2 regions of the Rhizobium sp. UGM030330-04 genome follow, and region 1 is predicted to be linked to the other one. Evidence: predicted binding sites of a transcription regulator. Region 1 holds the regulator's gene; the other holds the start of a gene.
What was found. The regulator PhoB, encoded in region 1, activates phosphate uptake and scavenging genes when phosphate is short. The targets are predictions, from matches to a motif close to TGTCATNNANCTGTCAT.
Positions count from the first base shown of each region.

Region 2: the regulator PhoB is predicted to act here: its motif matches at 4,646-4,662, upstream of N434_RS07635 (ceramide glucosyltransferase).

Region 1 covers NZ_QKML01000001.1:223,258-230,049, reverse strand. Annotated here, with positions in the region: gene pstC (phosphate ABC transporter permease subunit PstC) at 1-1,142, shown strand, start outside; gene pstA (phosphate ABC transporter permease PstA) at 1,139-2,458, shown strand; gene pstB (phosphate ABC transporter ATP-binding protein PstB) at 2,473-3,288, shown strand; gene phoU (phosphate signaling complex protein PhoU) at 3,386-4,111, shown strand; gene phoB (phosphate regulon transcriptional regulator PhoB) at 4,142-4,825, shown strand; gene N434_RS01120 (GcrA family cell cycle regulator) at 5,122-5,655, opposite strand; gene N434_RS01110 (aspartate aminotransferase family protein) at 6,087-6,792, shown strand, end outside.
Region 2 covers NZ_QKML01000004.1:125,962-132,753, reverse strand. Annotated here, with positions in the region: gene N434_RS07675 (glycosyltransferase family 25 protein) at 1-478, opposite strand, end outside; gene N434_RS07670 (YcbK family protein) at 656-1,885, opposite strand; gene N434_RS07660 (VOC family protein) at 2,044-2,484, opposite strand; gene N434_RS07655 (cold-shock protein) at 2,677-3,255, shown strand; gene N434_RS07650 (DUF192 domain-containing protein) at 3,255-3,737, shown strand; gene N434_RS07645 (BON domain-containing protein) at 3,797-4,045, opposite strand; gene N434_RS07640 (DUF982 domain-containing protein) at 4,259-4,528, shown strand; gene N434_RS07635 (ceramide glucosyltransferase) at 4,748-5,890, shown strand; tRNA gene N434_RS07630 (tRNA-Pro) at 5,944-6,020, opposite strand; gene N434_RS07625 (ETC complex I subunit) at 6,287-6,592, shown strand; tRNA gene N434_RS07620 (tRNA-Arg) at 6,641-6,717, shown strand; gene N434_RS07615 (hypothetical protein) at 6,772-6,792, opposite strand, start outside.

The sequences.
Region 1 (6,792 bases):
CCGATGCGGATACGGCTGCGGTAAGGCCGCTTCTGGCATCCAAGGGCGTGGCGATCGCCGGCGACCCTGAGCGTTTCATGGTCGATGCCGCCCATACGCTGAACGCCATGACCTCCACCAGCCGCATCGCCATGATCGCCATCGTTCTGGTGACTGCGCTTGGAGGCGCCGCCTATGCGCTGCGTTCGATTGCTCCGCGCTTCCGGGCGCGCAACAAGGTCGAGAGGGTTATTCTCGCTTCGCTGCTCGTCGCCTCGTCCATCGCGATCCTGACGACGATCGGTATCGTCCTGTCGATGCTGACGGAAGCCATCCAGTTCTTCACCATGGTTCCGGCGCACCAGTTCTTCTTTGGAACGGTGTGGGATCCGCGTTTTGCGGCGGCTGGTGCAACGGACTCGTCCGGCCAGTTCGGTCTGATCCCGCTTCTCGCCGGCACGCTCTATATCGGTTTCGTCGCCATGCTGGTTGCCGTGCCGGTCGGCCTGTTTTCGGCGATCTACATGTCGGAATACGCCTCGCCGCGGCTGCGCTCGGTGGCGAAGCCGTTGCTCGAGGTGCTCGCGGGCATTCCCACGATTGTCTACGGCTTCTTCGCGCTGACGACGGTCGGGCCTTTCCTCAGAGACATTTCCACGCAGATCAGCGGTCTCACGACGGGCAACTACGCCAATTTCATCCAGGCACAGAGCGTCATCACCGCCGGCTTCGTCATGGGTATCATGCTGATCCCCTATGTCTCGTCGCTGTCGGACGATATCATCACCGCCGTGCCGCGTTCGCTGCGCGACGGTTCGCTCGGCCTTGGCGCCACGCGGTCTGAAACCATCAAGAAGGTCATCGTTCCCGCCGCTCTTCCCGGCATCGTCGGCGCGGTTCTGATGACGGCATCGCGTGCGATCGGCGAAACCATGATCGTGGTTCTCGCCGCCGGTGTTGCAGCCCGCCTGCAGCTCAATCCGTTCGAACCGATGACCACGGTGACGGTCAAGATCGTCAGCCAGCTGACCGGCGACCTTGAATTCACCTCGCCGCAGACGCTGGTTGCCTTCGCGCTCGGCATCACGCTTTTCGCCATCACGCTTTGCCTGAATATCTACGCGCTTTACATCGTGCGCAAATACCGGGAGCAATATGAATGACCGACATCGTTTCTCCCGCAGCCGGCGCCGCCGTCAACAAGGCCACCCGCCGTGATATCGGCATCAAGCGCCGCTATGCCGCCGAACGTCGCTTCCGTGCTTACGGAATGGCAGCGATTTCCTTCGGTCTCATCTTTCTCTTCCTGCTGCTTTTCTCGGTGGTCTCCAAGGGTTACACCGCCTTCCAGCAGACGATGATCACCGTTCCGGTCGAGTTCTCAGAACAGATCATCGATCCGAAAAATGAGCGCGCCACCAACCCGGCGAAGCTGATGACGGCGAATTATCCCGTCATTGCCCGTGATGCGGTCGCCAAGGTTCTTGGTGTTGCGCCGACGGATCGTGCCGGTCTTCGTGCCGTCAACCTCCTGATCTCGGACAGCGTGCGCACGCAGCTTCGCGACATCGTCGTCGCCGATCCCGCCGTCATTGGCACAACGCGCACCGTCACGCTTCTGGCGTCGGGCGACGTCGACAGCGCCTTCAAGGGCCAGGTCGACCTGACGGCGGATGAAGCCAATCGCCGTATCTCGAACCAGCAGCTCGGCTGGATGAACCAGCTCGCCGAAAGCGGCCAGCTCGGCAAGCACTTCAACACCGGCATCTTCGTCAACGGCGCTTCGAGCCGTCCGGAAGCGGCGGGTGTGGGCGTGGCGCTGATCGGCTCCTTTTACATGATGCTGATCGTGCTGGTGTTGTCGCTGCCGATCGGTGTCGCAGCCTCGATCTATCTCGAGGAGTTCGCGCCGAAGAACCGTCTGACGGACCTCATCGAGGTGAACATCAACAATCTCGCGGCTGTTCCCTCCATCGTTTACGGTCTGCTTGGCCTCTCCGTCTTCATCAACTTCATGGGCTTTCCCCGTTCGGCCTCGCTGGTCGGCGGCCTTGTCCTGACGCTGATGACCCTGCCGACGATCATCATCGCCACGCGCGCGGCATTAAAAGCCGTGCCGCCGTCGATCCGTGCGGCGGCGCTCGGCCTTGGCGCTTCAAAGATGCAGACGATCTTCCACCACGTCCTGCCGCTCGCCATGCCCGGCATTCTGACCGGCACCATCATCGGCCTCGCCCACGCGCTGGGCGAAACGGCGCCGCTGCTCTTGATCGGCATGGTGGCATTCGTTGCGAATTACCCGACAACGCCGATGGATCCGTCCACGGCACTGCCGGTGCAGATTTACATGTGGGCGAACGAAGCGGAACGCGCCTTTGTCGAAAGAACATCTGGCGCTATCATCATCCTGCTTTTGTTCCTCATCGTCATGAATGTTGGCGCAATCCTGTTGCGTCGCCGCTTTGAACGGCGCTGGTAGAGGGAGATTGAGCAATGAACATGTTGTCGGAAGCAGCAGTTGAAAAGGCGCTGGACAAGAAAATGAATGAAGTTTCATACAAGATGATCGGCAAGGATGTTTCGGTTTATTACGGCGAGAAGCGTGCGCTTTACGACGTGAACCTCAACGTCCGCGAAAACACGGTGACCGCGCTGATCGGCCCGTCCGGTTGCGGCAAGTCCACATTCCTTCGGACGCTCAATCGCATGAACGACACGATCGATGGCTGCCGGGTCACTGGCAAGATCACGCTCGACACCGACGATATCTACGACCAGGCGATCGATGTGGTTGAGCTGCGCGCGCGCGTCGGCATGGTGTTCCAGAAGCCGAACCCGTTTCCGAAGTCGATTTACGAGAACATCTCCTACGGCCCGCGCATCCATGGTCTGGCCCGCAACAAGGCGGATATGGATCAGATCGTCGAACACAGCCTGCAGAAGGCCGGCCTGTGGAACGAGGTCAAGGATCGTCTCCAGGAGTCCGGCACCGGCCTTTCCGGTGGCCAGCAGCAGCGCCTTTGCATCGCACGCGCGGTTGCCGTCAGCCCGGAAGTGATCCTGATGGACGAGCCCTGCTCGGCGCTCGATCCGATCGCGACCGCCAAGGTCGAGGAGCTCATCCACGAACTGCGCGCCAACTATACGATTGTCATCGTCACGCACTCCATGCAGCAGGCAGCGCGTGTTTCCCAGCGCACAGCCATGTTCCACCTTGGTCATCTTGTCGAGGAAAACGAAACGGACAAGATGTTCACCAATCCGGATGACCAGCGCACGCAGGACTACATCATGGGCCGCTTCGGCTGATTTCCGGCCGGCGCTTTATCGAAACCGAACAAGACTGGTGCCTCTGCCGTGCCCGCTGGTGTGCACGTGCATGAAGGCCAAGCCGGAGGATCAGACCGTGACACAGACAACGACCCATTCGCATATTCTGTCCGCCTATGACGAGGAATTGAAGTTCCTGACCCGCCGCATCGCCGAAATGGGCGGTCTGGCCGAGCAGATGTGCGCAGATGCGGTGCGCGCGCTCGTCAATTCCGATGCTGCCCTGGCGCAGAAAGTCATTTCCGATGACACGATCCTCGACCATTCCGAGCGTGAGATCGGCGACAAGGCCATCGTCACCATCGCCAGAAGACAGCCCGTTGCGGCCGATCTTCGCGAAATCATCGGCACCCTGCGTATCGCCGGTGATCTCGAGCGTGTTGGCGACCTCGGCAAGAACACCGCCAAGCGGGTGATCGCGGTTGCCGGCACCGGCGTGCCGCGCAAGCTTGCTCGCGGCATCGAACACCTGTCCGAACTGGCGCTGGTGCAGCTCAAGGAAGTGCTCGACGTCTATTCGACACGTTCCGCCGAGAAGGCCAATGCCATTCGCGAGCGTGATGAAGAAATCGACGCCATGTATACGTCGCTCTTCCGCGAGCTTCTGACCTACATGATGGAAGATCCGCGCAACATCACCACCTGCACGCATCTCCTGTTCTGCGCCAAGAACATCGAGCGTATCGGCGACCATGCCACCAATATCGCCGAGACGATTTATTACATGACCACCGGCAGTCAGCCGGAGGGAGAGCGTCCGAAGGACGACAGTTCCAACACGCTCGGTTCGGTGACCGAGTAACAGACAAGCAGAAGCTTGTGGAGTTAGTATATGGTGCCCAAGATTGCAGTTGTGGAAGACGAGGAAGCGCTGAGCGTCCTGCTTCGTTACAATCTCGAGGCTGAGGGATACGACGTCGACACGATACCCCGTGGAGACGAAGCGGAAATCCGGCTGCAGGAACGTATTCCTGATCTGCTCATCCTGGATTGGATGCTGCCCGGGGTTTCCGGCATCGAACTGTGCCGGCGGCTGAGAATGCGGCCGGAAACCGAGCGGCTGCCCATCATCATGCTGACGGCGCGCGGTGAAGAAAGCGAGCGCGTTCGCGGTCTTGCCACCGGTGCGGACGATTATGTCGTGAAGCCGTTCTCGACGCCGGAGCTCATGGCCCGCGTCAAGGCGATGCTGCGTCGGGCTCGCCCCGAGGTTCTCTCATCGGTGCTGAAATGCGGCGATATTGAGCTGGATCGCGAAACCCATCGCGTTCATCGCAAAAGCCGCGAAGTGCGCCTCGGCCCGACGGAATTCCGCCTGCTGGAATTCCTGATGACCTCTCCGGGCCGAGTGTTTTCCCGCTCGCAACTGCTGGATGGCGTCTGGGGTCACGATATCTATGTCGATGAACGCACTGTCGACGTGCATGTCGGCCGTCTGCGCAAGGCACTCAATTTTTCGCATATGCAGGATGTCATCCGCACCGTGCGCGGTGCCGGATATTCCATGGAAGCCTGACCGCAGCCGAACTGAAGGCCTCGGTCAGGATACATTCGCCCAAAATTGAAAGGCCCGATACCATTGCGGTGTCGGGCCTTTCGATTTTGGACTTTTCTCGAAAGCGGCATCTCAATCTTCGGAGCGCACGATCGACGACCGGTTGATATCCGGATTGTGGCGCGATGTCTGACGGCGATGGAGGAAAGGGCCGGTACTCCATTGGTGCATCGCTCCCCGGAACGGGCCTGCCTTTGCCATAAAAAAACGGGCCCGAAGGCCCGTAGTTTTTGAGTGCTGAATGCGTGCCGCAACACTCAAGCCTTGCGGCGCTCGCTCACCGGCTGGTAGGCGAGTTTCGCATGGAACTTGCAATAGGGCGAAGATTCCAGCGCTTCACAACCGCAGAAATGGAAATCATCCTTCAGCGGATCGCCAACCGGCCATTTGCAGGTGCGCTCCGTCAGTTCCGTCAGCGTCAGGCGGCGGGAAATCGGCGTAACGACGTTTCTGGAGGGAGCGTAATCGAGAACTTCAGCGGTCTCGATGTCGATCTCCTCATGGAGAGCCGTTGCCGCGTTCGAGCGGTTCAGAGCCCGTGCCGGTGCCGCGCTGACGCGAGCCGCGAAATTCGTTGCGCGCGGGGCAGGGGCGGCGGTGCGCTTAGGCGCGGAGCGCGCCGACGTGACCGGGCCGCCAGCCTTGACGCGTCCCGGCAGGTTGAGGCGATGCACCTTGCCGATCACGGCGTTGCGGCTGACGCCGCCCAGCTGTGCTGCTATCTGGCTGGCGCTCAGTCCTTCGGCCCACAATTTCTTGAGTTTCTCGACCCGCTCGTCTGTCCAGTTCATGCCGCTTCTCCGCTTGTCGCGTATATTTCGACAGAATCCCTCTCCGTCTCGCGAGACATGCCGCGAGCGTGGTTTCCGCCGGATTTTAGGTGACTAGTTCCGCCGCAATGCAGTCTAGTAATTAGCGATTAACCTAGTGCCAGCCCGACTCCGTGGCAAGAGTCGCGGGAATCATCTGGAATCGATTTTCCGGTTTTCCCCAACTTGCTGGCGAGTTGAGTCTGAAAGGCAACACCTTGGGGCTCGGCTGCGGCCACATACTAATGCTTGAGAAGCCCGGGAAACGCGGACTTTTGTTGACATCGGCAAGCGAAGTGACAATAGTGCCCCTGCCGCCGCAAGGCGGCATTTTTGATTTTCAGGCGAGGGATAACCCTCGAAGCCTATTGACAACCGTCTGACAGCGCATCCGCGCAAGGAGTGATACAGCCATGGCCGAAGCCGCCGCGCCATTGTTCGATACATTTGCAAGAGCCCCCCTGCGTTTCGAGCGCGGCGAAGGCGTCTGGCTGTTCACGGAAAGCGGCGAGCGATATCTGGATTTTGCGGCAGGCGTCGCGGTCAACTCGCTGGGCCACGCCCATCCGCATCTCGTGGAGGCGATCAAGACGCAGGCCGAGAAGGTCTGGCATGTTTCGAACCTCTATGAAGTGCCGGGGCAGGAAAAGCTCGCTAGGCGGCTGACGGAAGCAACGTTCGCGGACAAGGTCTTCTTCACCAATTCCGGTGCGGAAGCGCTGGAATGTGCCATCAAGACCGCGCGCCGTTATCATTATTCAAAGGGCCATCCGGAAAAATTCCGTATCGTCACCTTCGAAGGCGCCTTCCATGGCCGCACGCTGGCGACCATCGCTGCCGGCGGCCAGCAGAAATATCTGGAAGGTTTCGGCCCCAAGGTTGAAGGTTTCGATCAGGTTCCCTTCGCCGATGTCGACGCGCTGAAGGCGGCCATCACGGACGAGACGGCGGCGCTTTTGATCGAGCCCATTCAGGGCGAGGGCGGCATTCGCGCGCCCAGCAAGGAATTCCTGCAACTCCTGCGCGGATTGTGCGACGAGCACGGTCTGCTGCTGATCTTCGATGAGGTCCAGACGGGCGTTGGCCGCACGGGCAAGCTGTTTGCTTATGAACAGACGG
Region 2 (6,792 bases), on a different contig from region 1:
TGTAGCAGGCCGATGATCCCTGCGGACCGTAGATGCAGCGGCCGAACGTGTCGCCAAGCGCGCTGGTTTTCCGGCCCTTGAAACCGCTGCGGCGGTGGTTGGTCAGTTTCACGATCGCATTTTCCGGCATCACCGCAACCATGGCCCTGACCCGTTCGGAAAATTCCGGCGTGAAGGCAACGTCGTCTTCAACGATCACCGCCACCGGCGCATCGGTGGCAAGGAATATCTCCAGCGCCTTTATATGGCTGGCGTAGCAGCCATATTCACCGGCAAGCGCATGGCGGCCATTGCGCAACTCGAAACCGCGCCGGTCGAAATCCGTCCAGTCGGCGGGCGCGACAGCCTTGCCGTCGACGCCCTCCACCGGGCGCAGATCCAGCCCGAGACCGGCGGCGCCCTCCAGCATCTTTTCAAGCCTTGCCCGCGCCCGGGCAATGGAAATGATGTAGATGGGGAAAGTCGGGATCGGCAGCATTCGGAAAACACCATGCACGTGAAGACGGGAAACCGTCTCCTACAGCAAGGTGCAAGCGTCGTCCATTCGGACACCCGAAAGACGCGGCTCCATCAGCTCTGCGTGAATGGATTTCCGGGCGGGCGGCCCAGGCTTTGGAGCGCTCCGGTTTGACCGCTCACAGCACACGGCAGGAGATTATTTGCGGGCTGCGGTGCGGCGGCAGCGCCAGTTCCAGTCTCTCGGTTCGCCCGTGTCCATGTGGACAGATTCGGTATGGCAATAGGTGCCGACGCCACCACGGTCAGGCAGGGAGCGCAGATAGGTGGCAAGCTCCCATTTGGAGACACCCTTGATCTGGATGTCGGCGGCATCGCAGGTATAGTGCTTGGAACCCTGCCTTACGCGCTTGGGCGGGCGATAGCCCGAGGTGACGATCGCTGGGCTGTTATAGTGACGCTCGACATCCTTGATCATCCGGATCAGGTCGGGCTTGAAACAACCCACTTCGACACGGTCCGTCTGCAGGAGAAGCCCGTTCGGGGCAACGCGGGTCAGACCGGAAAGCGAGGCCAGCTTCATAAGGCCGGTCGGCTCGTTATCCTCGTCATCGAGATGGGCGTCATCAAATTCGTCCGACATCATCGAGCGGCCGGAAAGCGCAATGCCCATCGTCCTGTCCGCCGCGCCGGGCAGCGCCGCCACCTCGGTATTCACGGCAGCACCGTTTTCGATCATTTTCGGAAGCCGCTTCTTGGCGGCTCCGGCGAAAAATGCCGCAAGCGTTACGCCAGTACCCTCGCCTTCCTGTTTTTCGCCCCCGGACGCCGCGTTTGCGGCGGGTTGAGCAGCAGCGGCCGCAAGCTGCTGCGGCGCGGGGACCGGAACGGGCTCGCGGTTCTCACTGTGCTGTTCCGCCGCCGCCGCAACCGGTGCGGATGCGGGCTGGAGCTGCGCCGGCGCCGAATAAACGCTGCTGACGGCGGGAACGATTTTCTGCGACGGCGTGGCGCCGGCAGCATCGGCCGCTGCGGCGGAAGGCACTGCCGCACGGGCGGTGGAATAGATGCTGGACGTACCGGCGGAAATTGCCGTCGGTTGCGTCGTCAGGCCGCCAATATCGGCCGCAGCGCCATATACCTGCGCCGGGCCGCCCGGTGTCTGCTGCTGGGCCGGCATGGCTCCACCGGAGGCGGACGCCACGGCGGGGTCGACATAATGCCCCGGCTGAGCGCCGGCCGCAGGTGCGGCGACGGCCGCCGCGGCCGTCTGCGGCTTCTGCTGTGCCGTAATTTCCGGCTTCCTGGCATTGGCGGCCATCTCGTCATCCGTCACCGCCGAAACGCAGCCGGCAAGTCCGAGCAGCGAAACCGCAACGACAAGACGCTGACAGGAAACGCGTCCTTTCGCGCCCTCGACAGTTTTCATGGATGGCCTCCGTATCTTGCATTTCCAACAGCAGCACGGGAACGGAATCGTGTGCTTTCCCCAAACGGGACGGGCCGTTTCGATTCGCGGACTATGCCTCATCCCGTTGGGACAAGGCAAGAGCGCCCGAAAACGCCGCTGCTGGCCGGGAAAATCCCTTACCAGGAACCGCTATTCTGCATAGATATCCACGGTTCGGCTGGTGCGAGGCTTTCGCCCTTCTGCAGAATCTCGAAGGAAATACCGTCAGGCGAACGGACGAAGGCCATGTGCCCGTCGCGCGGCGGCCGGTTGATCACGATGCCATTCTGCTGAAGCCTGGCGCAGAAGTCGTAGATATTGTCGACTTCGTAAGCCAGATGGCCGAAATTGCGGCCGCCGGTGTAATCCTCGGTATCCCAGTTATAGGTGAGTTCGAGGCTCGGCGCCTTTTTTTCCTTCGCCGCAGCAATGTCGTCGCGCGCGGCAAGAAAAACCAGAGTGAATCGGCCTTTTTCGTTTTCGATTCGGCGTATTTCCGTAAGACCCAGCAGGTCGCAATAGAATTTCAGTGATTCGCCAAGGTCTTTGACGCGAACCATCGTGTGCAGATACCGCATTTTCTTCCTCTCCAATACACGGGTCCGGGGGCACTAAACGCCAGATGGCAAGCCCCGGACAAGGACCGCGACATAAAAGCAGCTGCGCAAATCAAAAACTAGGGCTTGCGTCGAACCGTTACCAAGATGTTAATCTGGCGCACAGGAATCAGTTGACCGATGTATGGCGCGTAATCGAGGGGTTGGCAGGATATGGCTGATAGGATGTCATCGAAGACGATAGTCGATCTCGAGGACCTTTCGGGCGATGCCGTGGACCTGACCGAAATCACCGGCGTCGTGAAGTGGTTCGACGTCGCCAAGGGTTTCGGCTTCATCGTGCCTGACAACGGCACGCAGGATGTGCTGCTGCACGTCTCCTGCCTGCGCCGTGACGGATACCAGACTATCCTCGAAGGTACGCGCATCGTCGCCCTCATCCAGCGGCGCGACCGCGGCTTCCAGGCTTTCCGCATCCTGTCCATGGACCAGTCGACCGCCGTTCACCCTTCGCAGCTGCCGCCGGTGCGCACCCATGTGCAGGTGACGCCGTCCAGCGGGCTGGAGCGCGCCATCGTCAAGTGGTTCAACCGTACCAAGGGTTTCGGCTTCCTGACGCGCGGCGAAGGAACGGAAGATATTTTCGTGCATATGGAAACGCTGCGCCGTTTCGGCCTGACGGAGCTTCGTCCCGGCCAGGTGGTGCTGGTGCGTTATGGTGATGGCGACAAGGGCCTGATGGCCGCGGAAATCCATCCCGACAACCCCGCTTCCATCGGGATGTCGCATTGATGGCCGCCCTGCGTGCCATGGTGAAAAGCGCCGTCATGGCGCTTCTTTTTTTCACCCTCGCCGGCACCGCCCAGTCCCAGGAACGGCAGACATTCTCGTCCGAACCGCTGACGGTCGAAACCGCTTCCGGTAAAACCCACGACTTCGTTGCCGAACTGGCGCTCGACAATGCCCAGCGCGAGCAGGGCCTGATGTTCCGCAAGTCCATGCCGCCGGAAAATGGGATGCTGTTCGATTTCGGTGAGGCACGGGATGTGGCCATGTGGATGCGCAACACCCTCATCCCGCTCGACATGCTGTTCATCGCACGCGACGGACGCATCACCCATATCCATGAAAATGCGGTTCCGCATTCGGAAGCGATCATCAGCTCCCGCGGTCCGGTAAAATTCGTGCTTGAACTGAATGGCGGCGCTGCAAAACGTTATGGCATCAAGCCGGGCGATATGGTCCGCAGTGCGCAGATCGGCAACCGGAAGTGACATTGCCGCGTTGTTGTATCTGAACGAGCCGGACGAAGCCCGTCCGGCTGTCGCAATGTTCAGTAGACCGGCTCGATATGGCTCAAAATCCGGCAGTTGGAAATGGAAGCGGCAAGATTGATGGCAATGTCGATCGCCTCGACCGAATCGGCCGTACCTTCCAGATAGATCACATCATTTTCAACGGTTGCGGAAATACGCGACTTTTCGAGACCCGATTCAAAGGCCAGGGCCGAGGTGATCGCCTGGCAAACGCCGGCCATGCGGTCTCCGAAGAAGCTTTCCTGAATGCCTGACAAATTGAACATATGCGTTCTCCTTCTTATGGACACAACAACGCCTGACAGGCGGTTTTGTTCATCTCCGGTTCATCTGTTTGTTCATCTTCCATTCATCTTGCAAAATTGGAACCCCCCGATCGATCACATTTTAGGTGATCGGGAACCATTTCGTGAGGCGGGCATTTCGCGCATGAGAGTAAAAACCGCCATGAAGGCGCGTGAAACAGGGAGGAGAATGACATGCTGATCAACAGAACGGAGCCGTGTCACCACGCCTCGTGGATGAAGCCGGTGGCGATCCACCTGCCGCTGTGCGTGGCCGTGGAGATCTACAGCCCGCTGGTCGCACTCGACATGCTGATGTACCGCTGGCCGGAAGAACACGGGCCGGAATATGAAGAAGCGCGCAGAAACTGCCTCGATGCCATCGCCGGCAAATGCGATATCGAAAAAGCCCGGGAATCGTTTCTCGTCGCAAGCAGTCACGCGCATATTCTGAACATCCACTAAAGTTCATTGCCCGTGGTGACGGATTGGGCCCTTCCCTGAGAAGGGCTTTTCTTTTGCCGGCGGCCAGATGCCGAAGCGCCATTTGCCACAGCACGCTCGCCGCCCATCCGTGGATGATGACATGTAACTGTCACCTAAACGTTATAATCGGCAGGAACGAATTCCATGGAATCGGTAGGCGGACAGACCGCCGGAAGCTAGGGAGTGGAACTGGCCAGCATGGAAACTGTCTTTGCCCTTTGCGCGATCCTGCTCCTTGCCTTCAATCTTCTCGGCGTCCTGCTGGCCGCATGGCGGCTGACACGTCGCGACGCGGACAACATGCTTGCGCGGCAAAAACCGCCGGTCTCCATCGTCGTGCCCCTGCGTGGGGTGGAAAGCTTTACCCCGCTGACGCTGTCGCGCGCCTTTGAGCTCGACTGGCCGGATTACGAATTGCTGTTCTGCGTCGCCGATGAATTCGATCCGGTGATTGACGAGGTGCGCCGGGCGAGCGCCGCCTTCCCGGCAATCGCGGCGCAGATTCTTATCGGCGACGACCGCATCAGCGCCAATCCCAAGCTGAACAATTGCGTCAAGGGCTGGCGCGCGGCCCGGCACGAATGGGTCATCCTCGCCGATTCGAACGTGCTGATGCCGAAATCCTATATAGCGACCATGATGTCGGCCTGGCGGCCAGATAGCGGGCTGGTCTGCTCACCGCCGCTCGGTTCGCGGCCGGCAGGCTTCTGGGCGCATGTGGAATGCGCCTTCCTCAACGGCTCGCAGGGCCGCTGGCAATATGCGGCGGAAGCGATCGGCATGGGTTTCGCGCAGGGCAAGTCGATGTTGTGGAACAAGCCGTTTCTGGAAGATCACGGCGGCATCCGCGCACTCGCCGCTGAAATTGCCGAGGACGCCGCCTCGACGAAACTGATCAGAAATGCCGGCCGCAAGGTGCATCTGGTTTCCGCCCCCTTTGAACAGCCCCTCGGCCATCGCCACGCCGGCGAAATCTGGTCGCGCCAGACCCGCTGGGCACGGCTGAGACGCGTGACCTTCCCGCAATATTTCGCACCGGAAATCCTCACCGGCGCGCTTCCCCCGCTTCTCTTCGCACTCGCCGCCGCTGCCATGATGGACTTGGACCTTGCCCCAACCGCCTTTGCCGTCCTCGCCATCATGTATGTCCCGGAGCTGGCGCTCGTCGCCCTCAACCGCTGGCCGCTGTCCCTTTATACGCTGCCCGCCATGATCGCCCGGGATATGATCATGCCGGTCGTCTGGGCCCGCAGCTGGATCGGCAGCGCGGTGGCCTGGCGTGGCAATGTCATGACGATCGGCACGGCAGAGAGCACATTGGCTGGACCTTCTGCAGACTGAACGGAAAATTCTTTGAAGGGGTTACGCCGGAAAGCTGATTCTTTGCTTTAAAATGGTCGGAGTGGAGAGATTCGAACTCCCGACCCTCTGGTCCCAAACCAGATGCGCTACCAGACTGCGCTACACTCCGCCGAGGCGATGGCTGGGGAATACACGGTTCACCTGAAGTCCGCAACAGGGAAATTCATCTTTGTTCAGCCTCGGCCCTCATCGACGAAATCTGCCGCCGGCGCGGCGGCGGCTGCAAAGGACAGCGCGGGATAATCGTCTTGACTCTCACATGAAGTCGGTCCATTTCAAATTCAGCGTTCCTGACACGATTTGGTTATTCTATTCAGGTACGTGAAGAATAATCCGGGGTGTCATGCCCCGCCGCCCAACCGGAGCAGTTTCAACATGTCTGCGAAGATTTACCGCCCTGCAAAAACCGCCATGCAATCCGGCAAGGCGAAGACCAATGTCTGGGTTCTGGAATTCGACGCCGAGGTTCCGCGCAAGATCGATCCGATCATGGGCTACACCTCCAGCTCCGACATGAAGCAGCAGGTCAAGCTGACATTCGAGACGCAGGAACAGGCCGAAGCCTATGCTCAGCGCAAGGGCATCGAATACCGCGTCATCCAGCCGAAAGAAACGACCCGCAAGGTGGTTTCCTACACGGATAATTTCCGTTTCAACCGCACCCAGCCCTGGACGCACTGAAACACGACGATCAAAGTTTTTGCCGGAGTATCGATTGCCCGGCATGACGGCCCCTTAGCTCAACTGGATAGAGCAACTGCCTTCTAAGCAGTAGGTCGCAGGTTCGAGTCCTGCAGGGGTCGCCACCGCTTCTCACATTATCCATGAATGACTGGTTTGGGTCCGATCGCAGCGCGCGATCAGTCTGCGTTAGTATCGCG